Regions from separate parts of the Pantoea sp. CCBC3-3-1 genome, predicted to be linked through region 2. Evidence: predicted binding sites of a transcription regulator. Region 2 holds the regulator's gene; each other region holds the start of a gene.
What was found. The regulator PhoB, encoded in region 2, activates phosphate uptake and scavenging genes when phosphate is short. The targets are predictions, from matches to a motif close to CTGTCATAAAACTGNCNNAT.

Region 1 (7,731 bases), 1.8 Mb from region 2:
TTTCATAATCTTTCCATCGATTGTTCAAAATAGTAAATAATCAATTCAAGTATACCGCTTTTTCCCGCACAACATTCGCCGTAAAGTAAAGCAGGAAAAATGAAAAGCAGAACGACCTTCTGCCCATAACCTATTATTTTAAGGGGAATAAATTATGCCACTACTGCAATTTGATGTGATTCAGGGCCGCTCCGAATCTGAACTAAAAACGCTACTGGATGCCGCGCATCGCGCTGTTCTTAGCGCATTTAAAGTGCCGCAACGCGACCGTTACCAGATTGTTCACGAAAACAAGAGTTATCAGATGGTGTTCGAAGACACGGGTCTGGGATTAACCCGTACGGATAATCTGGTCATGGTGCGTGTTTTTACCAGCCCGCGCAGCGACGAGCAGAAGCAATTTTTTATGGCAGAACTCTGCCGCGAGTTAAAAGAGAGCTGCGGCATTGAAGGCAGCGACGTGATGATCACTTTTATTACCAACAGCAAAGGCGACTGGAGTTTCGGCCACGGTGTAGCGCAGTACGTTACCGGTGAGTTATAACTCAGCCCCCACGCCGCTCTCCTCTCCTGCCGGACAGCCGGAAGCGCTATGCATAATGCCGCGCTTCCGGCTTCGCGCGTAATGAATTTACCTTTTCCTTGATCTTCCTGCGTGGGTAAGCACAATAGCGCCGCTTTTGCACCGCGCTTTTCGTGATGACGAAGAAGCCCCACAAGGAAATGATAATGAGCATCACACGACGCGATTTTCTCAATGGCGTAGCGATAACGATTGCCGCAGGACTTACCCCGAGCCACATCCTGCGCGCTTCACCCCTGGCGGCTCAGCAGACGCTGACTTACCCTCCTGCCTTAACAGGCCTGCGTGGAAACCATCCGGGTTCCTTTGAAAATGCCCATCGCCTGGCACGTGCGGGCGAAAACATTCCCGATACACGACTGCCGGTTAGCGAAACCTACGATCTGGTAGTGGTAGGCGCTGGCATCAGCGGCCTGGCGGCGGCCTGTTTCTGGCAGCAGCTGAAAGGGACAGACCAGAAAATCTTGCTGATCGATAACCATGATGATTTTGGCGGACATGCAAAGCGTAACGAGCTTTCATCCGCCAAAGGCATGATTCTGGGCTATGGCGGCAGTGAGTCTTTACAATCTCCGCGCTCCAATTTCAGCCCGGTGGTGATGCAGCTGATTTCACAGTTAGGCGTCAATATTGATACGCTGGAAAAAGGCTTTGATAAGACATTTTACCCCGATCTCAATTTCAGCCGTGGCGTCTATTTTGACCGCGAAAACTTTGGCGTGGATAAAATCGTCAGTGGCGATCCTGGCAGGATGGTTGCTGATGATATTCCTCGCGATCGCTTAAACGGTCGCTCATATGAAGCGTTTATCGGCGATTTTCCTCTGCCACAGGCCGATCGGGATGCGCTGATTTTATTGCATACCCAGCCGAAAGATTATCTGCCCGGTTTAAGTACCGAAGAGAAAATGGCCTGGCTGGACAGCCACAGCTATAGCGAATTCCTGCGGGAAAAAGTCGGCCTCAGCCCGCTGGCGATCCGCTATTTCCAGCAAACCACCAGCGATTTTCAGGCGGTCGGCATTGATGCCACCTCATGCAGTGACGCCCGTATTTGCGATTTGCCAGGGCTCAACGGCATGAATCTGCCGCCTATGGATGCCGAATCACAGGCTGACCTTGACGATCCCTACGTCTTCCATTTCCCGGACGGCAACGCCACGCTGGCGCGTCTGATGGTGCGGAAACTCATTCCGGCAGTCAGTCCGGCCGAACAGAGCATGCAGGCGATCGTGACGGCCAAATTTGATTACAGCCAGCTGGACAAGCCTTCGTGGCCGGTGAAGCTGCGTCTGAACAGCACCGGCATGCATGTTGCCAACGTCGCTGACGGCGTTGAAGTCACCTACGCCACCGGCGACAAACTAACAAAAGTTCATGCCGGTCAGGTGGTGATGGCTGGCTATAACATGATGATCCCTTACCTTGTGCCGGAAATTCCTCCGGAACAGCAGGAAGCCTTAAAACAGAACGTTAAGGCGCCGCTGGTATACAGCAAAGTCCTGATCAAAAACTGGAAAGCCTTTAAAGCGCTGGGCGTGCAGGAAGTTTACTGTCCGACCGCGCCTTACTGCCGCGTTAAGCTCGATTATCCGGTAGATTTGGGCAGCTATCGCCATCCACGCGATCCTGAACAACCCATTGGGTTACATATGGTTCATGTCCCTTGCGTACCGGGCAGCGGGCTTAGCTCGCGTGAACAGGCTCGCAAAGGTCGTGCGCAGCTATTAGGCACCTCTTTTGCCGTGCATGAACAGATGATCCGCGAGCAGCTTCAGGGCATGTTAGGCGCTGCCGGATTTGACCATCAGCGCGACATCGAAGCGATTACCGTCAACCGCTGGTCACATGGCTACTCTTATTTTATCAACGGGCTGTTCGATGATGAAGACGAGGCGCAGGCGACCATTAACCTCGCCCGCCGCCCTGTCGGCAACATCACTATTGCCAATTCGGATTCCGACTGGAGCCCGTATGCCAACTCGGCAATCGATCAGGCCTGGCGAGCGGTTAATGAGCTGACTTCGCAAGCAGCGACCGCCGCTAAGGAGAAAGCATGAGGCTGCGTAATCTCCTTATTGGCGGACTGGTGATGGCCGGAAGCGCCCAGGCCGTGCCAATGTCTGAGGGCGAATATCTGGCAACAGCGGGGGATTGTAGCGCCTGCCATACGGCGCCGAAAGGCAAGCCGCTGGCCGGGGGCGTCCGTTTTACCACGCCGCTCGGCGATATCTGGTCGACGAATATCACGCCCGATAAGCAGCAGGGAATTGGCGACTACAGCTTCGAGGATTTCGACCGTGCGATGCGCAAAGGCGTGGCGAAAGACGGTCATCACCTTTATCCGGCGATGCCCTACACCGCCTATGCCAAAATGGATCCCGTGCAGATGCGGGCGCTGTATGATTATTTAATGCAGGAAGTGCAGCCGCAGCCGCTGGCCAACCGCGCCAGCGATATTCCCTGGCCATTGTCGATGCGCTGGCCGCTGACCGTCTGGAACGCGTTATTTCATGACAGCGCGGTCTTCCGCCCAGACCCACAGCAACGTGCCGAATGGAACCGTGGCGCATGGCTGGTTCAGGGGCCGGGACACTGTGGCAGTTGCCACACGCCACGAGGCTGGGCGATGCAGGAAAAAGGAGAAAGCGCAGCGGATGCGGCTTATCTCAGCGGCGGAGAACTGGCCGGCTGGTACGCGCCGTCATTACGTGGGCTGGAGCCAAAAACCGTTGTCGACCTGTTGAAAACGGGCCGCAGTCAGCACAGTGCAGTCGCCGGGCCGATGGCTGAAGTCGTCACCCACAGTACGCAATATCTTACGCAGGAAGATTTGCAGGCAATTGGCGCTTATCTGCATGCTCTGCCCGCTCTCCCTTCTGCGGTTTCCCGCACGGCGACAACGGCAGCAGGGAACGGAAAGCAAAGCTACCGGCAATATTGCGCGACCTGTCACGGCAGCAACGGTGAAGGCGTCGATCGTTTTGTTCCGGCGCTGGCAGGTAACACCGCAGTGGCGGGAGAAAGTTCACTTAATGCGATCCGGGTGGTGCTGGAAGGCGCTCATACACCGCTAACGCAGCAGGGTTTGTCGCAAACGATGCCCGCTTATGCGTGGACAATGGACGATAAGCAAGTGGCTGATGTGATGAGCTACATTCGCAGCAGCTGGGGCAACCAGGCCGCCGCCGTCACGCCAGCAAAGGTTAAAGCCATTCGCCAGATGACAGAGAAGCAACAAGAAGGGAAATAAACTTTTTCTTTATTGATAAGAAAACGCTCCCCGGCCTGCGCCAGGGAGCGTTATTTATCAGAAGTCCCAGCGCAGACGCACCAGGTTCATATCACCCAGGTTATCGGAGCTTGAAGTGAAGACGTGTTCGTAATCGACGCGGAAGCCATAATCCAGCTGGAAGGTAATCCCCACGCCGTTATCGATACGCTGGTAATCACGATCGTTCACGTACTCCAGGCGGTCGCCCATTACGTAAGGCATAAAGGTTTTCAGCCCGTACTGAGCAACCGGAATGGTGTAACCGGCCAAATATTCAATACCCCAGGCATCCCCGGCAAAGTATTTATTCACGTCAACTTTTTTGCTGGTCAGGAAGTTCTGGTAATAACCGCCGCCGAAGCTGAAGGTCCAGTTGTCTGGTTTCCAGCTGAGTGACGTACCATAAATGTTCTGATCCCAGCTCTTGCTGTCGTTGTTGCCAGGGTTACGCATATCTGCACGGGTATAGTTCCACGCCGTGCCCCAGGTCAGATCTTTCGACAGATGATAATCTACGCCCAGTGAGCCGCCGCCCTGACGCTTGTAGCGCAGGCCATTGCCTGGTAAGAACTCGCTGTCAGAAAAAAGATAAGAAGCCAGCACGTCGGCGTTGCCAAAGGTATTCTTATACTTCAGCATTTTACGTGAACGATAAGAGCCGTCGTAATCGCCCTTGATACCGTTGCCTGGCGCCTGGGCCAGCATGTCGTAGTCCCAGATATCGGTTTTAGCACCGACCACATCGTAATAGACGCTGTTCTGCTGACCAAAGGTCAGTTTACCCCAGGTCTTGCTCTGGAAACCGGTATACAGCATACGGCGGCTGGTATTGTGCGCTTTTGCCGCACGATGGTTGTCCCAGTTAAATGCTTCAGGGATATCTACGCCTACTTCGTAATAACCTACCCAGCTAACGTCATCAAACAGATAATAATCGGCCAGGAAGCGGAAACGCGTACCGCCGTCAAAGCCGTTGCGACGATAAGCATTGCTGCCATCTTTGCCGGTCAGGTTATTGAACTGAGGACGGATACTGCCGCCAACGGTGAAATTAAGACGGCTCAGCGGATCGCCAGCCTGAGGATTTGCCTTAAGGACGGTGACTTCAGCGTGTGCTGCAAAAGAGGCACTGCCTGCCACTAACGCCAGACCAACGGCCTGACTTAAAATGCGCATCTTTGTTAACATTGTAGATCCCTGTAAAGATTTGTCAGAAAAATATTTGCAGAGATAGTAACGTGAGAAATGCGAAATGCCGCCTGATTTCACCGCGCTTTTATAAGAATTATCCTAATATTTATTTAACAAAATGTGTATTTTGTAATATTTAGACATAAATAGCGGTGTTTTTCGCTTAATTTGTGTTAAGCCGGCTGGCATAAATCAATCGCCTGTTTTTTCACCTTCTGCCGCAGTTAACGTTATTTCGTTTACATTTGACTTAACATCAATATAACAACAAGCTTTTTTACCCTTATACGCCTCCCCGCTCCCTCGTGGTAAAAAAAGCAAAATTAAACGAAAGATAAACGACACGACATCAGCTCTGTTACTGTGACCCTTTTTCTGTCCTGTCAAACCGTTGCCAGCGATAATTCGCTGCATCAGGTTGATTACAGGTCTCAGCCGGGATTGCGTTCTGCGAGGATAAATAACACCAATGGGTTCGGAATTACTGTCACTGCTTTTATTTATTGCTTCCGTTGCGCTTTACACCTGGAAAGCCGGGAAAAACAAACTCTGGTTCACCGCGATTTTGCTGCTGCTCGGGGTCTACCTCGTTTTGAATGCTTCCCTGCTGGCAAGTAATTATTTTACCGGCGAAGGCATAAATGATGCGGTCATTTATACAATTACCAGCAGCCTTAGCGGCGCGGGCGTCAGCAAATATCTGCTGCCGGCGGCGGGGCTTGGCGTGGGATTAATCGCTCTTTTCGGCCTTCTTGCCTGGCTTTTGCGCCTGCGCAAACGTCACAGCGGCAATAAGTTATACAGCCTGCTGGCCGTTCTGCTGGCGCTCGCCTCAATTAAAACCACGCCTGCTTATCAGCAGGTTGCCAGCCTGATCAAATCCCAGGTCGCCAGAGGCGATTCCGATTTTTACAGCCATTACAAAGTGCCAGGAACGCAGCTTCACGGTAATAAACCCAACCTGATTTATATCTATGCCGAAAGCCTGGAACGCACATATTTTAATGAACAAGCCTTTCCAAAGCTGGCACCGGAGCTGAGTGAAATAAAAAACAACGCCCTGGATTTCAGTAACACAGCGCAGCTTCCGGGCACTGAATATACGATTGCGGGCATGGTCGCTTCCCAGTGTGGCATTCCGCTGTTTGCGCCTTTTGACGGTAACGCCTCCAGCTCGCTGTCGACGTTCTATCCGCAAAACATCTGCCTGGGCGACATCCTGAAAGCGGCGGGCTACCAGAACTATTTTTATCAGGGTGCCAACCTGAGCTTTGCCGGGAAAGATCTGTTCCTCTCTTCGCACGGCTTTGATCATTTATATGGCTTTAACGAACTGAAAAGCATCGTTAAAGATCCCAGCTATCGCAATGACTGGGGCTGGTACGACGATACCGTGCTGGATGTCGTCTTTAATAAATACGTTGAGCTGTCGCAGAAACAGCAGCCTTTTTCGCTGTTTGCGCTAACGGTAGATACACATCACCCGGACGGGTTTATTTCCCGCAGCTGCCAGCGCAAAAGCTATCTCTGGCAAGGCAAGAACAATAAATCTTTTGCTGCCGTCGCCTGTAGCCAGGAGCATATCGCCCGGCTGATTACGCGTATTCAGGCCACGCCCTGGTTCAAAAATACCCTTATCGTGGTCAGCTCTGACCATTTGGCGATGAACAACACCGCTTATCAGGCGCTTAATCAGCACGACCGTAGCGATCTGTTCTTTATGATCCGTGGCGATGAGGCCACCAGCAAAGCGATCCCGGTGAAGCGCAGTACGCTGGATAATGGCGCAACGGTGCTGGATGCGATGGGGGGTGATAACTTTATCGGCCTGGGCCGCAGCAGCCTTTCCTCGTCTTCTCTTTCAGCCACGTATCTGAATATTAAAGAAAAGATAGAAGAGTGGAAGCCAGACGTCATTAAGCTGTGGAATTTCCCGAAGGCGATTTCCGATTATAAAATTGATACGGCTAAAAACACCTTCAGCTTTGCTGGCGTAGATTTCAAACTGCCGCTGCTGCTGTCGGTAAAGCCAGGTAAAATCGAGCCGAAGTTTGATGTTTATATGGCCCCCCCGCTCAAACAGCAGCTGTCGAATTTTGCTCCGGACGAAAAGTTCGTCTGGATCGATCGCTGCTTCAAAATGGGCGATGTCTGGGATGAAAAACTGGAGCTGAATACCCAGCTTTGCGTGGCTGACGGCACGCTTAACTCTGCGCCAGTCATTACCCCGGTTAAATCGGGTAGCTTCTCCGGCCGGGTAACGTTTAAGCAGGTTGGCGAGGGCAGCGACGATCGCTATCAGCGTACCCTTACCCGGTTACGCACCGCTGACGACGACCTGAAATATACCTCGGACACCCTCCTTTTTGCCCTGCCCGGCTTGCCAAAGCAGGTGCAGAAAATTACCGGCTTATCTTTTATCGAGCCGTGGGGTGGCCGCTGGTCTGATGCCAATCTTCTGCCGGTAGTCACCGTACATTATCTGCAAGCGCTGCCTGCGGCGTTCGATCTGATCCTGACCGCTCGTGCTTTTGGCCCCAACAGCCAGCGGCCGGTAAGCATCAGGATTGGTGATATAACGCAGACGGTCACGCTGGGGACGAGCAACAGCACGGTTAAGCTGCACTTCACCAATCCGCAACAGGCCCGCACCATTGAGATTGTGCCACCCGCGCCGGAAGAG
Region 2 (7,731 bases):
CGCAAAAATCCGCTGTGGCAGTTTATCACTTCAGTTTATTTGCAGGATGCCTTACATGATTTGTACTTTTTTTGCACGGGGTGGGGTTAATTTCTGCATGGATCCGGGTGGGGATGCACAAAAGGCGCGTTTATACGCGCCTTTTGCTCATAATGCCGCCTGAATTACCAAACGTCGTTAGCGATATCGACAACCAAACGCAGTTTCGCCCACTGCTGCTCCTCAGTCAGGCTGTTGCCTTCTTCCGTAGACGCAAAGCCACACTGCGGGCTGAGACAAATTTGATCGAGGCTGACATATTGCGCGGCTTCAGCCAGGCGTTTTCTCACTGAGTCCGGGCTTTCCAGCTCACCGTTTTTGGTGGTGATCAGGCCTAACACCACCTGCTGCTTGCCCGGTTTGATAAAGCGCAGCGGCTCAAAGCCACCTGAACGCTCGTTATCATATTCCAGGAAGAAGGCGTCGATGTTCACCGTACCGAACAGGATTTCCGCTACCGGCTCATAGCCACCTTCAGAGATCCAGGTCGAACGGAAGTTACCGCGGCAAACATGCAGACCGACAACCATATCTTCCGGCTTGCCTTCCAGTGCTTTATTCAGCACCTGTGCATAGATGTTAGCCAGCTCTTCCGGATCGTCGCCACGTTCACGAATTTGACGTTTCTGGTCTTCTGAACACAGGTAAGCCCAAACGGTATCATCCAGCTGCAGGTAACGGCAGCCCGCATCGTAAAAGCCTTTGATCGCGTCACGGTAGGTCAGCGCCAGGTCGTTGAAATAGTCTTTCAGGTCCGGATAGACGTTGGCATCAATAACTTTACGCCCACCACGGAAGTGCAGCACGCTTGGGCTTGGAATCGTCATTTTAGGAATCGCGTCGCCGCAGATACTTTTCAGGTAACGGAAATCTTCCAGCATTGGATGATTGCCAAAACCAAGTTTGCCGGTCACTTTTACGCCACGCGCTTTAGTCTGTACGCCGTTGAACTGAATGCCCTGATCGGCTTCGTAACGTTCCACCCCTTCAAGGCCGTCAAAGAAATCGAAGTGCCACCATGCGCGACGGAATTCGCCATCGGTGACCACTTTCAGACCGCTGGCACGCTGGTGCGTGACCACATCGCGGATGGCTTCGTCTTCAATACGACGCAGCGCAACGGCATCAATTTCACCGGCCTGAAACTGCTCGCGGGCCTGTTTGATCGCTGCCGGACGCAGAAAACTGCCAACCACTTCGGCACGGTACTGGGCTGAATCTCTTTGCATTTCAGGTCACTCCTGTCCTGCGCGCACGGCGCATAATTTACCTGGGAAATAATGACGAATTATCATTATAAGACATCTGGATGTCTAAATGGCTGAAGAGAGCATGTCATGAGAAACATTCAGCGGCAAACGAGGAAATTTCATCTGCCATGAAAAAAATTCATGTTCGCCGTTATCCTCGCCAGGCGCTGACCGTACTTTATTCTTCAATCATCCGTCGGGCCTGCCTGATTTGCTCGTCCGACAGCGGCAAATAGCCCGCCTGCGTTACCAGCGCCTGCCCTTCTGCCGACAAAGCCTGGCTCAGAAAAGCCCGAGTCAACGGCTCCAGTGGTTTCTCCGGTCTTTTATTAACGTAAATATAAAGCGGACGTGCATAAGGATAACGGCCGCTGCGGATATTCTCTGGCGAAGGCGTAACCCAGCTGTTGCCATCACGGGAAACCGGTAACATTTTCACCCCGGTCAGATGTGTGCCCATACTGGCGTAACCGATACCATTGAGCGTGTTGGCGACGGCCTGAATCACCGCAGCCGAGCCTGGGTATTCACCGACATCATTACGAAAATCGCCGTTACACAGCGCCTGCTGTTTAAAGAACCCCCAGGTTCCGGAAGCGGAGTTACGCCCAAAACGCTGCATCGGGCGCGCTTTCCAGCTGGCAGGCATTGAAGGCAAATCACCCCACTTTTTTACGAAAGAGAACGCGCCACAACGGCGTGTCACAGAAAAAATCGCATCCAGTTGCCGATCGTTTAATCCCTGTAGCGGATTATCTTTATTCACCACCACCACCAGGGCGTCCATGGCGACCGGCACCGCCAGCGGCGGATAGCCATAATTTGCCTCAAACAGCTGACGCTCCACGGCCTGCATCGGACGGCTCATCGCGCCAAGCTGGGCCGCGCCCGCTGCCAGAGCCGTCGGTGCAGTGGAAGAACCCGCAGCCTGAATCTGTACGTTAACGCCGGGATACTGACGGTTAAAGCTTTCGCCCCACAGGGTCATCAGGTTGCCCAGCGTATCGGATCCGACGCTCGAAAGATTGCCTGACAGCATGCCTTCCTGCGCCTGAGCAGACAGGTTGAACAGCATGATTACGGCAAAAAACAGCTTTTTCATTGATGGCTATCCGATCGTTCAGTGAACCGCATTCTGGGACAATTCATTGTTTACAATCAACCTTAACGGCAGGGAGAAGCTGAAACAGGTCTCTTTGCCGGGCTGGCTGGTAATCTCGAGCCGGGTATTGTGATGGCTGAGCGCATGCTTGACGATAGCCAACCCCAGCCCACTGCCGCCAGTCTGGCGCGAACGGGCTTTGTCGACGCGATAAAAGCGCTCGGTGAGGCGGGGAATATGTTCGGCGGCAATACCCGGGCCATTATCTTTCACCTTAAATTGCGCACCATGCGGCGTCCTGCGCCAGCTAATATCAATGCGCGTGCCGGCAGGCGTATGGTTTACCGAGTTATAGACCAGATTGGAAATCGCGCTGCGTAACTGCTCATCGTTACCGAATACGCGCAGATCGGGATCGGCGGTGAAATGAATTTCATGCCTGCCCTGACTGAGCGTTTCCGCCTCGCGTTGCAGCAGCCTCAGCATCATCGGCACATCAACTTTTTCCTGCAAATCCAGCGCGGGCGCGGCCTCAATCCTGGAGAGCGTTAACAGCTGCTGCACCAGACCATCCATTCGCCGGGTTTGCTGCTGCATCGTATGTAGGGCTTTATCCCGCTGGCTTCCTTCCAGCACCGAGTCGCTCATCATTTCCAGATAGCCTTGCAGTACGGTCAACGGCGTACGCAGTTCGTGGCTGACGTTAGCAAAGAAGTTTCGTCGCGCGCCTTCCAGCTGATGCATTTGCGTCACATCGCGCGCGACCATCAGCCACTGACCTTCGCTGTAGGGCATTACCCGGAACTCCAGATGACGATGATTATTCAGCACCAGCGTTAACGAACGGGTGAAATCCTGCTCGCGCAGATAACGAGTAAATTCAGGATAACGTAATAAATTGAGGATATTCTGGCCGTTATCTTCTGGCCAGCGCAGGCCCAGAAGCTGTTGAGCCAGGCCGTTACACCAGAAAATCGTGCCTTCTTCGGTAGTGAGCACCACCGCATCCGGCAGCGACTCAGCACCGCTGCGAAAACGCTTAATCAGATGCCCCAACTCACGGCGGCGACGACGGTTACGCGCCTGCATCTGATAAAGGCCATAAAACAGCGGTTCCCAGCTGCCGCGACCGGACGGTGGCGTCATGCTACGATCCACCCACAGCCAGTGGGAAAGCCGCAGTAGATTAGCGAAGTGCCAGCACAGCACCGCCAGCACTGAAATCAGCAGCAGCCAGGGTAAGTAGCCCACCAACAGGCCAATGATAAGAGCAGGAAGGCTGGCCAACGCCAGCTCCAGCAGTAATCTCTTCCAGGAGAGGCGTTCCAGCACGGTAAAGGCTCCGGTTACGATCAGAAACGTGCAGAAAAACGATAACCTGTTCCGCGAACCGTCTGCACCATGCGATCGTGCCCGGTCAGCTCAAGGGCTTTGCGCAAGCGGCGAATATGTACGTCGACGGTGCGATCCTCGACGTAAACGTTAGTGCCCCAGACATGATTAAGCAACTGCTCACGGCTGTAAACCCGTTCGGGATGAGTCATAAAGAAATGCAGCAGTTTGTATTCTGTCGGCCCCATTTCCAACGGCTGCGTTTCAGACATGACGCGGTGTGAAGAGGGATCGAGGCTCAGCCCCTGGATTTCAATGACCTCTTCCACCGCCATCGGTGAAATCCGGCGCATCACGGCTTTGATCCGGGCCACCAGCTCTTTAGGGGAGAAAGGCTTGGTAATATAGTCGTCGGCCCCCACTTCCAGACCGCGAACGCGATCCTCTTCCTCGCCGCGTGCCGTTAGCATCATCACCGGGATATCGCGGGTCATCGCTTCACGTTTAAGATGTTTGATAAACTGGATGCCGGATCCGCCCGGCAACATCCAGTCCAGCAGGATCAAATCGGGCCAGGGTTCGATCAGCAAATTAACGGCGCTGTCATAATCTTCCGCTTCGATCGGCTGGTAGTCATTTTGCTCCAGAACAAAACATAACATCTCACGGATTGGGGCTTCATCTTCGACCACCAGAATGCGCTTAGCCATTATTGCTCCTGCGTTTGTGACGGAATGTCACTGGATATGCGGCGACATTATGCGTCAGTTTTATGACATTTTTATGAAAAAAGCATCGGCTTCCGCCCCGTTTTATAACACTTTATCAACAGTGAAATGCCTTTGCGCTGGGGTTTTGCCCCTGACTGTTTATAATCGCCGTCTTGTCCTGGCGCATTCACAGGGAACTCATGCGAATCATTCATACCGCCGACTGGCATCTGGGCCAGTTCTTCTATACCAAAAGCCGCGCAGCCGAACATCAGGCTTTTCTGGACTGGCTGCTGGCGCAGGCAGAACAGCATCAGGTCGATGCCATTATCGTGGCCGGCGATATTTTTGATACGGGTTCGCCTCCAAGCTATGCGCGCGAGCTGTATAACCGTTTTATCGTCAGGCTCAGTCAAACCGGCTGCCAGCTGGTGATGCTGGCCGGTAATCACGACTCGGTGGCCACGCTTAACGAATCCCGCGAGCTGTTGGCCTGCCTGAACACCCGGGTTATTGCGTCCGCCAGCGACAACCTTAATGAACAGGTTTTGCTGCTAAATCGCCGCGACGGCCAGCCCGGCGCCCTGCTTTGCGCCATCCCTTTTTTGCGTCCTCGCGATATCACCCGTAGCCAGGCAGGCCAGTCAGGACGTGAAAAACAGCAAACGCTGGCCGAAGCGATTACTCATCACTATCAGCGCTGCTGGCACGAAGCCGTGGCGCGGCGCGAGCAGCTGGATTTAACGCTGCCAATCATCGCAACCGGTCATCTGACCACCGTTGGCGTCACCAAAAGCGATGCGGTGCGCGATATCTATATCGGTACGCTGGATGCCTTTCCGGCGCAGGCGTTTCCCGCAGCGGACTACATCGCGCTTGGCCATATTCACCGCGCGCAGCGCATCGCCGGAACCGAGCATATTCGCTACAGCGGCTCCCCCATTCCGCTCAGCTTTGATGAGTTGGGCAAAGAGAAAAGCGTATTTCTGGTCGACTTCCTTGACGGCAAACTGAATCAGGTTGAACCGCTGATCGTTCCCACTTTCCAGCCGATGCAAATGATTAAAGGTTCGCTGGAGGAGATCGAGCGGCAGCTGGCAGCAATACCGCCTCGTGATGATGGTAAAACCGTCTGGCTGGATATTGAGATTGTCACGCAAGGCTGGCTGCACGATTTGCAGCGACGAATTGAAGAGCTGACGCAGGAATTGCCGGTAGAGGTCGTGCTGCTGCGCCGCAGTCGTGAACAGCGTGATCAGGTCATCGCCCGTCAGAACAACGAGACGCTGAGCGAACTCAGCGTGGAAGAGGTATTCAGCCGTCGCCTGGCGCTGGAAGAAGAAGAACCGCAGCGGATTGCCCGCGCCACGCTGCTGTTCCGACAGACGCTGGCGGAGTTGAATGATGAGGAACAGCCATGAAAATCCTGACGCTGCGGTTTAAAAACCTCAACTCGCTGAAGGGCGAATGGAAAATTGATTTTACCGCCGAGCCTTTCGCCAGTAACGGCCTGTTTGCCATCACCGGCCCAACCGGCGCGGGGAAAACCACGCTGCTGGATGCGATCTGTCTCGCGCTTTACCACGAAACGTCTCGTCTGGGAAAACTGTCACAGTCACAAAATGACCTGATGACGCGTGACACGTCGGAATGTCTGGCCGAGGTGGAGTTTGAGGTAAAAGGCGTTGCCTGGCGCGCTTTCTGGAGCCAGAACCGGGCGCGTGGCGCGGTTGAGGGTAATTTACAGGCACCGCGAGTCGAGCTGGCACGCTGCGATGACAATAAAATCGTTGCTGACAAAGTGAAAGACAAGCTGGAGATGCTGACGGCGCTGACCGGACTGGATTTTGAGCGCTTCACTAAATCGATGATGCTCTCTCAGGGGCAGTTTGCCGCTTTTCTTAACGCAGACGCCAACAGCCGCGCCGAGCTGCTGGAGGAGCTGACCGGCACGGAAATCTACGGCCGCCTGTCGGCCAACGTCTTCGAACGGTTTAAAAATAGCAGAGTTGAGCTGGACCAGCTGCGCGCGCAGGCAAGCGGGATGTCGCTGCTGGATGCAGAGCAATTACAGCTGCTTAAAACCCAGCTGGAAAAGTTAACAGAAGCGGAGCAGGCGCTTACTTCGCAACATCAGCGGCAACAGCGTTTGTTGCAGTGGCATCAGCAGCATCTGGCAGCTTGCCAGACTCGTCAGACGGCGATGGCAGAGCAGCAGCAGGCGGAAGCAGCCTGGCAACAGGATCAACCGCAGCTTCAGCGTCTGACGCTGGCCGAACCGGCAGAAAAACTGCGCCCAGGCTGGCAGCTGCGCAACCAGTATCAGCAGGATGCTGAGGCGCTAAAAGCGCAGCTTGATCGTTTAACCCTCCAGCAGCAACAGGCCAGCCAGCAGTTGGAAGGCGTGGCGCGGCAGCTAAAAGAAGCGGAAGCAACACGCCAACACCATGAGGCGTATCGCCAGCAGCAGGAAACGTTAATCAGCGACAGCGTATTACCGCTGGATAACCGCATTGCCTCACTGGCCGCACAGCATGAGCAGCTGGCTAAAGAGGTTAGCGAGTACCAACTTCATATTAATGAGCGTCAGGCTGCATTAATGAAAAACCAGCAGGCTCAGAGCGAAACAGTAAAGCAACAGCAGCGGCAACAGCTGTGGGCCGAGGCGAATGGCCGCTTCTCGCGCTGGGCTGAATTACTGCCTTTCTGGCGGGCGCGTTTCGAGCAGCAGCACCAGAGCGAGCTGGCGCTGAATGCGCACCAACAGCGCATCGCCGGGCAGAAAAAAAGCATTTCGCAGTTGCAGGCGCAAATTGCGGGGCTAAAACAGCAGGCCAAACCACAGCAACAGCAGCTGGAAGAGGCGCAGCAGCGTTTTAGCGAGGCCGAAAAAAGCCTGACCCTGCTCCAGCAGCAGCACCCGGAAGAACAGCTCCAGGCGGCGCTAACCCGGCTGAACGAACAGCGGCCGCTGCGCCAAAAATTAACGCTGCTCGCCGCTCAGTGGCAACAAATAACGTTACTTAGTGAGCGCCAGCTAACCAGCCAGCAAGGAGTACACCAGGCGCTGCAACAGGCTGAACAGCAATTGCACAGCCTGCGCAGCAGCTGGAAAGAGAAAAATCAGCACTATCAGGATCTGGAAAAACGCTGTGAGCTGGAGCAGCGTATTGCCGATTTGGAACAGCACCGCGCCCTGCTGGAACCCGACTCCCCCTGCCCGCTTTGTGGCTCCTGCCAGCATCCTGCCATTCACGAATATCAGGCGCTTAAACCTTCAGAAAATCAGCAGCGCCTG
Region 3 (7,731 bases), 1.7 Mb from region 2:
CCAGCATTCTCTGGCGAAACTGGCTGCGGTTTACGTGTAATAAAGGCGTATTGATATCGGCTAACATTCGCCAGCGCAGCAGCGTAATCGTGATGGCTACTATGTTGCCAAGCGTGGCAAACAGGAACAGCGCCTGATAATGCTCGCCGATCTGGAAATAACCTGCGCCGGTAAAACCAATAAAGAAACCGAGGTTCATGCCCGCATAATTCCAGAGAAAAGCGCTTTCGCGGCGATTATCATCCGGCGTAAAGCGCTGGGTCAGCATCATGTTAATGCAGGTGACGTTCAGGCCGCTCCCGGTCAGAAACATTGCCAGCCCCCAGTACAACCCCTCCGCGCTTTGCCCGGAAAGGATCCAGCAGCCGATAATTTGCAGGATCATGCCCAGCACAAAAAGATTGCGATTGCTGAGATAGCGCCCGCCAAGATAGCCACCAAACAGGTGCAGGCCATAGTTAAACGCCCCGAAGACGCCCATCATGGTATTGGCCTGTGCTTCACTGAATCCCAGGCGCTTGGTGGCGTACAGCACCAGCGTCGAATAGAGCACGGCGAAACCCAGTGTGGCGAAGATTTGCATAAAGAACAGCGAGCCGGTGCCGGTTGGCGCGGCAGGCGGGGTTTTTCTTGTCACGGTATCCACTACTTACCTCATGATTTTTCTGTCGGCAGAAGTGCATTATTATGCACGTTGTGCCGCATATTACTCTCCCGTAAAAGTGTTTTGCCGTCAGAAATGGTTTTTTTGCCGATTAAAGCAGCAAAGTGGTTTAAAACTGGCTGAACGAACAGAAAAGTATTGAAAGAGTGTTGACCGGCGAACAACTTTTCCCTACATTACCGGCCACGCAACCGAGGTTGCGGAACGATACGGTGAGGTGTCCGAGTGGCTGAAGGAGCACGCCTGGAAAGTGTGTATACGGCAACGTATCGGGGGTTCGAATCCCCCTCTCACCGCCATATTTAACGAGAAAGCCTGAGCAAAAGCTCAGGCTTTTTTGTTGTTGTCATCGTGCTGACTCATGTTCTTCGCGTTTTTCAGCTGAAAGCTCAGGTTTTATCACTATTTGAGCTCCATTGCGGCTTTCATGGTATAGAACAGATCGGTTTGATCGGTCAGACCTACGACATTCGCGGCGTGCGGGCCATAAGCGGCAATGCGCAGTTGTGTACCGGTATGTCCCTGTGACTCTTCTTCTGAGTTACCGTAGCTGATGGTCATTGGGCTACCTTCTTTAGTCATCAGCTTCTGCGTCAGTCCCGGTGCTTTACTGTCATTAGCGATAATCTGGCTGGAGTGCGCATGGTCGGCAGTAACAATAACCAGCGTATTGCCGTCTTTACGGGCAAATTCCAGCGCTTTTTGCACCGCTTCATCCAAATCAACCGTTTCGCCAATCTGTCCACACGGATTAGCAACGTGGTCCTGCTTATCAATGGAAGCGCCTTCCACCTGCAGGAAGAAGCCGTTCTGATTTTTGCTTAGCAGTTCAATGGCTTTATCGGTCATCTGCGCCAGTGTCGGAGTCGATGCCGGACGCTCGCTGTTAACTTCACAGCTCACCGCTTTATCCTCCAGATTGCCATGATAAGTGGCTTTCGGTCCTTTCCAGCGTACCGGCATATTGCCTTCAGCAAACAGCCCTAATATTGGTTTGTCATGCGTCGCTTCCTTCAGCGCATTCATCCCATCAAGATTGTTAACCAGCTGATAACCGCGCAGCTTCGCCTGCTCCTCCAGGGTTTTGCCCTGCCATTCGCCTGCTTTTGCCGTTTCGCCAAAAGTCTTTCCTCCGCCGCCAAAGGTTACATCAGCCCTGGCGTTTAACAGCTGTTCGGCAATCGATCCTTTGCCGCCCTTCTCTAACGCGTTGCTGGCACAGATTTCAGTGGTTTTTTCCGGGCCATAACATTTTCGTGATGTCACGTGCGCAATCTGGGCGGCTGGCGTTGCATCTTCAAGTTCAGCCGTTGAGACGTTGCCGGTCGCTTTGCCTGCGGCTTTCGCGATTTCCATAATAGTAGGATGATCGTGGCCGTTAACGTCTACCCCGATTGCGCCATTATACGATTTTACGCCGGTGCTCCAGGCCGTGGCGGAGGCCGCGGAATCAGTAACATAGTCAGGTTTGTGGGTTTTCTTATCAAGCGCGTAGTGAGTGTACTGACCGGTGAGCGGCAGTGCGTCGATGCCCTTGAAAAAACCGCCCGCCCCTTCGGCATAGTTACGTGCGGCGGTAATTTCAGAATCGCCCATGCCGTCGCCAATCAGCAAGATGACGTTTTTAGCCTGATTGCTGTTTAACGACGCTTTCAATGCGGCCGTTTGATCTTCCGTGAGGCGACGCGCGCCCCCGGGCTGAGTGATATCACCCTGCGCGGCGCGGGCGGCAGTGTCTGCCCAGGTCGGGGAAGAGACGAGGCTGGCAAGCAAAGTTAATGCAAAAAGATTCCGGGATTTCATCAGACTAACGCTCCATAAGAAAATATGACCAAAGATTTCAGGCCTTCAGTCTGCGACACAACCATGACAATTTTGTGTCGGCCGGATGTTGCTAAGATGACAGGCGACGCGGTGCCGCTGGCAGAATAAGCGGATGTTGTATGCTGCTTAAGCGGCCAGAATAAAAAGAAAAATCTTCTTGACCCGACGGGGCCGACTCCCTATAGTAGCGCCCCGTCGCCCAGTGAGGCGGAGAAGTAGAAAAACGTGGTGAGGTGTCCGAGTGGCTGAAGGAGCACGCCTGGAAAGTGTGTATACGGCAACGTATCGAGGGTTCGAACCCCTCTCTCACCGCCATAATTTAACGAGAAAGCCTGAGCGAAAGCTCAGGCTTTTTTGTCTGCCTGTTTCCCGGAGTGAGGGTGAGCCACCGGCACTAACGGCCTGAGACATGCCTCTCACGTCGTTATTATTCGATCAAAAAAGCCCGGAACACAGTCCGGGCTTGCTATAAAATTTTAAGCAGCTAGTTATAAGCCGCCAGCGTGCGTTGACAAAGCACAGAACGCACGCAGTCATCTTTCCCAAAACGCACCACGCTGACCATTCCGTCGTCCTCAAAGCGCTCAAGCGCATCGGCGAGGCCCGACTTCACGTGCGGCGGCAAATCACACTGGGTGATATCACCGTTAACAATCACCGTGACGTTTTCCCCAAGGCGAGTCAGGAACATTTTCATCTGGGCGGCGGTGACGTTTTGCGCCTCATCAAGTATCACCACGGCATTCTCAAAGGTACGTCCGCGCATATAGGCAAAGGGGGCAATTTCTACCTTGCCGATTTCGGGACGCAGGCAGTACTGCATAAAGGAGGAGCCAAGACGTTTAACCAGAACGTCATAGACCGGGCGAAAATACGGGGCGAATTTCTCTGAGATATTACCGGGCAGGAAGCCCAGATCTTCATCCGCCTGTAGCACCGGACGCGTGACAATTATCCTGTCGACATCCTTGTTTATCAGGGCCTCTGCCGCTTTCGCAGCGCTAATCCAGGTTTTACCACAACCTGCTTCGCCGGTGGCGAAAATCAGTTGCTTGCACTCTATGGCTTTTAGATAGTGCGCCTGAGCTTCATTTCGGGCAGAAATGGGCGAATGGTCACGGGTATCGCGAGCCATGCCAATTGCATCTAACCCACTCATATGCACCAGCGAGGTGACCGATTCGTCTTCACGCTGACGATGACTGCGTGAATCGCTACGAAGCACACGTTTCGCTTCCCGACGAGCTTTGATCACTGCTTTCTGTCTTCCCATAGTGACACCTTACAGTTGGTTTCATTTCCCGCATTTTGCAGCAATGCGATTACGTGAACGCTTTAGAGGTTTCAGTGGCTTCCTTGTAAGCCTTTTCTGGCCGTTGAGAATGGCGCGCGGCAGAGCCTGGCACCGGATTGCATAGCATTGAGAATACTGGCGGTTTGAAGGGTAAAGTAACAGAGAGGCTTGGTGGCAGTCGCACCTTCACGAAGAACGGCGATAAATGTATTTTGACACTGGTATCCATTAGCGGACTTTGTCATGGCGATCTCCGTGTTGAACACTGAACGACCTTTGGCAACTGCTGTTAATAACATTTGCATAATCTATAACTAAATTGCAACATCTATTTTCGCGTACGCAGCAAAAAAAAACCAAATAGCGGCCGCCACCTGGTGATTTTATATATTATATGTTTTAAAACAATGAGTTAATTATTCCGCTAAAGGGCGAAATGCCCGTGTGAATTTTTAGATTTAAGAAAAACCTGGCGGATGAATAATATGATTAAAAAACAACCTGCCGCACGCGACAGGCTGAAAGAGATAATCATCAGGCCTGCAATAATGCCTGCCCAAGAAAATGTTTATCGTCAATGACGCCGGGCAGCACAAAGAAATAACCGCCGCCGACCGGCTTGATATATTCCTCAAGCGCTTCGCCATTAAGCCTTTTTTGCACGGCCAAAAATCCCTTCTCTAAATCGTGCTGATAACAAACAAAAAGCAGGCCCATTTCCAACTGCCCCGCATTGGAAACGCCCAGCGAGTAGCTGTAGCCACGACGCAACATCAGGTTCTCTTGCGTTTCAGGCGTGCGGGGATTTGCCAGCCGGATATGCGCATCCATGGGGATGACGGCCCCTTCTGGATCGCTGGCATAGTCAGGCACATCACGTTCATTGTGCATGCCTAATGGCGCGCCGCTGTGCTTCACCCGGCCGAAAATGTTTTCCTGTTCGCGCAGCGGCGTTCTGTCCCAAAATTCCACGCGGAACTGAATAATGCGCGCAGCCTGATAGCTGCCGCCCACCGCCCAGGCGGGTTCGTCCTGATCCGCCGTCACCCACAGAATTTTATCCATCAGTGTCTGACTGGCCGAATCCGGGTTGGCCGTCCCGTCTTTGAAGCCCAGCAGATTGATGGGCGTTTCCTTCCCTTTACTGCGCGCGGCATGATCGGAAATAAAACCTTCACGCCGCCAGCGCACGCTGAGTAAATCCGGCGAGTGCTTGATGATATCGCGCAGCGCATGAATGACCGTGTCATTGGTATTGGCACAGATTTGCAGCAGTAAATCGCCGTGACACAGTTTGCTATCCAGCGCGTCGTTAGGAAAACGCGTCATCGCCTGCAATTTCTGCGGTTTCAGCGCCTGCAAACCGTAGCGTTCGTCAAACAGCGAATGGCCAGCCGATACGGTGATGGTCAGGTTATCGGGCCAGATATTATCGCCAAGAATGCCGGAATCCATTGGCGGCAGCTGTGGATTAGTCACCAGCGGTGCTTTACCGCCCTGAGTCAGAAAAGCAATGCGTTCGGTGAGTAATCTGAACAGCCGCTCCAGGTCTGTTTTATCCGTTGCCAGCACATCAAAAGCCACGATCATCATCGCCGCCTGCTGTGGCGTCACGATACCCGCCTGATGCGCGCCGTAAAACGGCTGGGCTTCCTGCCGGGAATTCGGTGATAAGGCACCGGGTGAGAACGATTTTTCCTGCGCCTGAACCGGACAGCCGCCGCCAACGGCAAGGGCACCGCTAAGGATGCCCATGCCTTTCAATAAACGACGACGCGACGGTTCAGGCGCGTCGTCTGCTAAATGCCTTGCCATAAAAAATCAGTCCAGTCCCAGCGTACCGCGCAGCTTAGCGAGATCTTCGGCCAGCGTGGTAATCGGCCCTTTCATCGCGTTGCGGTCGGCATCGGTCAGTTTGTCGTAAGACTCGTAGCCTTCATGGGTGCGGTATTTGCTTAAAATCACGTCAACTTTTTTAAAGTTCGCATCCACTCTGCTTAGCAAGGTGGCATCGGCTTTTTGCAGCATGGGACGCAGCAGGTCGACAATTTTTTGTGCGCCGTCAACGTTCGCCTGGAAATCCCACAGGTCGGTGCGGCTGTAGCGATCTTCTTCACCGGAGATCTTGCTGGAGGCGACTTCTTCAATCAGATCGGCCGCGCCGCCTACCACTTTGCCCGGTGGGAAAGCCAGCTCGTTAATCCGTTTTTGCAGATCCAGCGTATCGGCATAGAGCTTGTCGGCGTAAGGCTGCATGCCCTGCGTGCTGTTATCGCCAAACAACGCCTTTTCCAGACGGTGGAAACCGGTGAATTTCGGATCGGCGGCTTTTTTCTCGTAGTCGTCTTCACGCGCATCAATGCTGCCATCAAGATCGGAGAAGAGTTCAGCGATAGGTTCAATGCGCTCATAATGGCGGCGCGTAGGTGCGTACAGCGCTTTTGCTTTGGCAGTGTCGCCCGCTTTTATCGCATCGGTAAAGGCTTTGGTGCCCGCCACCAGCTCCGTTACCTGCTGGGTAACCCAGGTTTTGTAGTCGGTAATCGGCACGGTCAGTTGCAAAATATCCGGCTTGCCGTTAACCGGTGCGCTGTTGCCTTTCACAATCAGCTTGCCTTTCGCGTTGCTCAGCAAGCCGCAGGTCATCTCATATTCGCCCGCTTCCAGATTAGCAGTCAGTTTTTGCGTAAAACCAGGCGCGATATTCTCACGCTCTTCCACGACCATTACCCCCTTCAGAATTTCCCATTCCAGACCTTTCTGGCTGTGGTTCTGAATAATGAACTGCGTCTTTCCCGCATTAACGGTGACGGTCATTGGATCGCACTGCTTATCGTTGACGCTGATTTTAACCTGCGGCACATCGGCCGCGACGGCAGAGCCGGATAATAACGCGAGAAGCGCCGCTTGCAGTGCGGTATGACGGAAACGATGAATCATAGTCAATCCCTGTAAAAGTTGACGTGCCTGCAATCAGGCACGGACAAAAGCTTAACGCGTGGTGCGTAATGTGGAAGCGGGCGGGCGCGCAGGCATAAAGAACAGCAGCAGCGCCGGTATTAAGTAAATCAGCCAGGCCGCCACTTCACTGACGCTGGGGGCTTCCTGATAGCCGAAAAAGCCTTCAAGTAAGGTGCCTGTCAGGGTGCTGGTCGAAAGCGTGTTGCTGAAATCGAAGGCGACAGACTGGAACGCATTCCACAAACCGGCCTCATGGAAAGCCCGAATAGCGCCCGCCGCCAGCCCGGCCGCCACGAAGAGGATAAACAGGCCGGTCCATTTGAAAAATACCGCCATGTTGAGCCGCACGCCGCCCCAGTAAATCAGCATGCCGAGCACAATGGCCGTTGCCAGACCCAGTATGGCGCCTACGGGAGGTGCAATGCCCACATCCTGCTGAAATGCCGCCAGCAGGAAAAACACCGATTCCAGCCCTTCACGCGCAACGGCAAGAAAAACCATCACGATCAGTGCCCAGCCGCTGCCTTTGCCTTTCTGCAATGCGTTGTCGACCGCGCCTTCGAGCTGGACTTTAATATTGCGCGATACTTTGCGCATCCAGAACACCATCCAGGTAAGAATACAGACGGCAATGGTCGCAACGATGCCTTCAAACAGCTCCTGCTCTTTTTGCGGAAATTCGCCGGTTGTTGCGTTAATAAAATAGCCGAGACCCAGGCAGAGCGTGGCGGCGACAAAGACGCCAAGCCACATTGCACCAAACCACTCGCTGCGCTGAGTGCGCTGGAGATAGCTGGCAATCAGGCTGACGATCAGCGCGGCTTCCAGCCCTTCACGTAACATAATCAGAAAAGGGACAAACATAGATACCTTCAAGCGTGACGGGCGTTGAGCACCGGTAAAGAAGTGTAAATACAAACGATACCGATTATCATTATCGCCACAAAAAATACAAGTGGCCCGGAAAGGTATTTTCGCGATTTGCCTC

Region 1: opgB (phosphatidylglycerol--membrane-oligosaccharide glycerophosphotransferase) is a predicted target of PhoB. The motif match lies at 5,231-5,250, and genes of this name have one in related genera.
Region 3: phoA (alkaline phosphatase) is a predicted target of PhoB. The motif match lies at 2,529-2,548, and genes of this name have one in related genera.

What each region holds. Positions count from the first base shown of each region.
Region 1 is NZ_CP034363.1:4,290,790-4,298,520, forward strand. It holds gene EHV07_RS20055 (LysR family transcriptional regulator) at 1-6, opposite strand, end outside; gene EHV07_RS20060 (tautomerase family protein) at 155-544, shown strand; gene EHV07_RS20065 (FAD/NAD(P)-binding protein) at 730-2,643, shown strand; gene EHV07_RS20070 (cytochrome c) at 2,640-3,836, shown strand; gene EHV07_RS20075 (porin) at 3,894-5,045, opposite strand; gene opgB (phosphatidylglycerol--membrane-oligosaccharide glycerophosphotransferase) at 5,518-7,731, shown strand, end outside.
Region 2 is NZ_CP034363.1:1,113,193-1,120,923, reverse strand. It holds gene EHV07_RS05135 (cobalamin-independent methionine synthase II family protein) at 165-1,268, opposite strand; gene EHV07_RS05130 (PstS family phosphate ABC transporter substrate-binding protein) at 1,468-2,391, opposite strand; gene phoR (phosphate regulon sensor histidine kinase PhoR) at 2,410-3,723, opposite strand; gene phoB (phosphate response regulator transcription factor PhoB) at 3,744-4,433, opposite strand; gene sbcD (exonuclease subunit SbcD) at 4,634-5,854, shown strand; gene EHV07_RS05110 (AAA family ATPase) at 5,851-7,731, shown strand, end outside.
Region 3 is NZ_CP034363.1:2,814,591-2,822,321, forward strand. It holds gene EHV07_RS13190 (peptide MFS transporter) at 1-583, opposite strand, end outside; tRNA gene EHV07_RS13195 (tRNA-Ser) at 876-963, shown strand; gene phoA (alkaline phosphatase) at 1,067-2,467, opposite strand; tRNA gene EHV07_RS13205 (tRNA-Ser) at 2,716-2,803, shown strand; gene phoH (phosphate starvation-inducible protein PhoH) at 2,973-3,761, opposite strand; gene efeB (iron uptake transporter deferrochelatase/peroxidase subunit) at 4,317-5,597, opposite strand; gene efeO (iron uptake system protein EfeO) at 5,604-6,722, opposite strand; gene efeU (iron uptake transporter permease EfeU) at 6,774-7,607, opposite strand.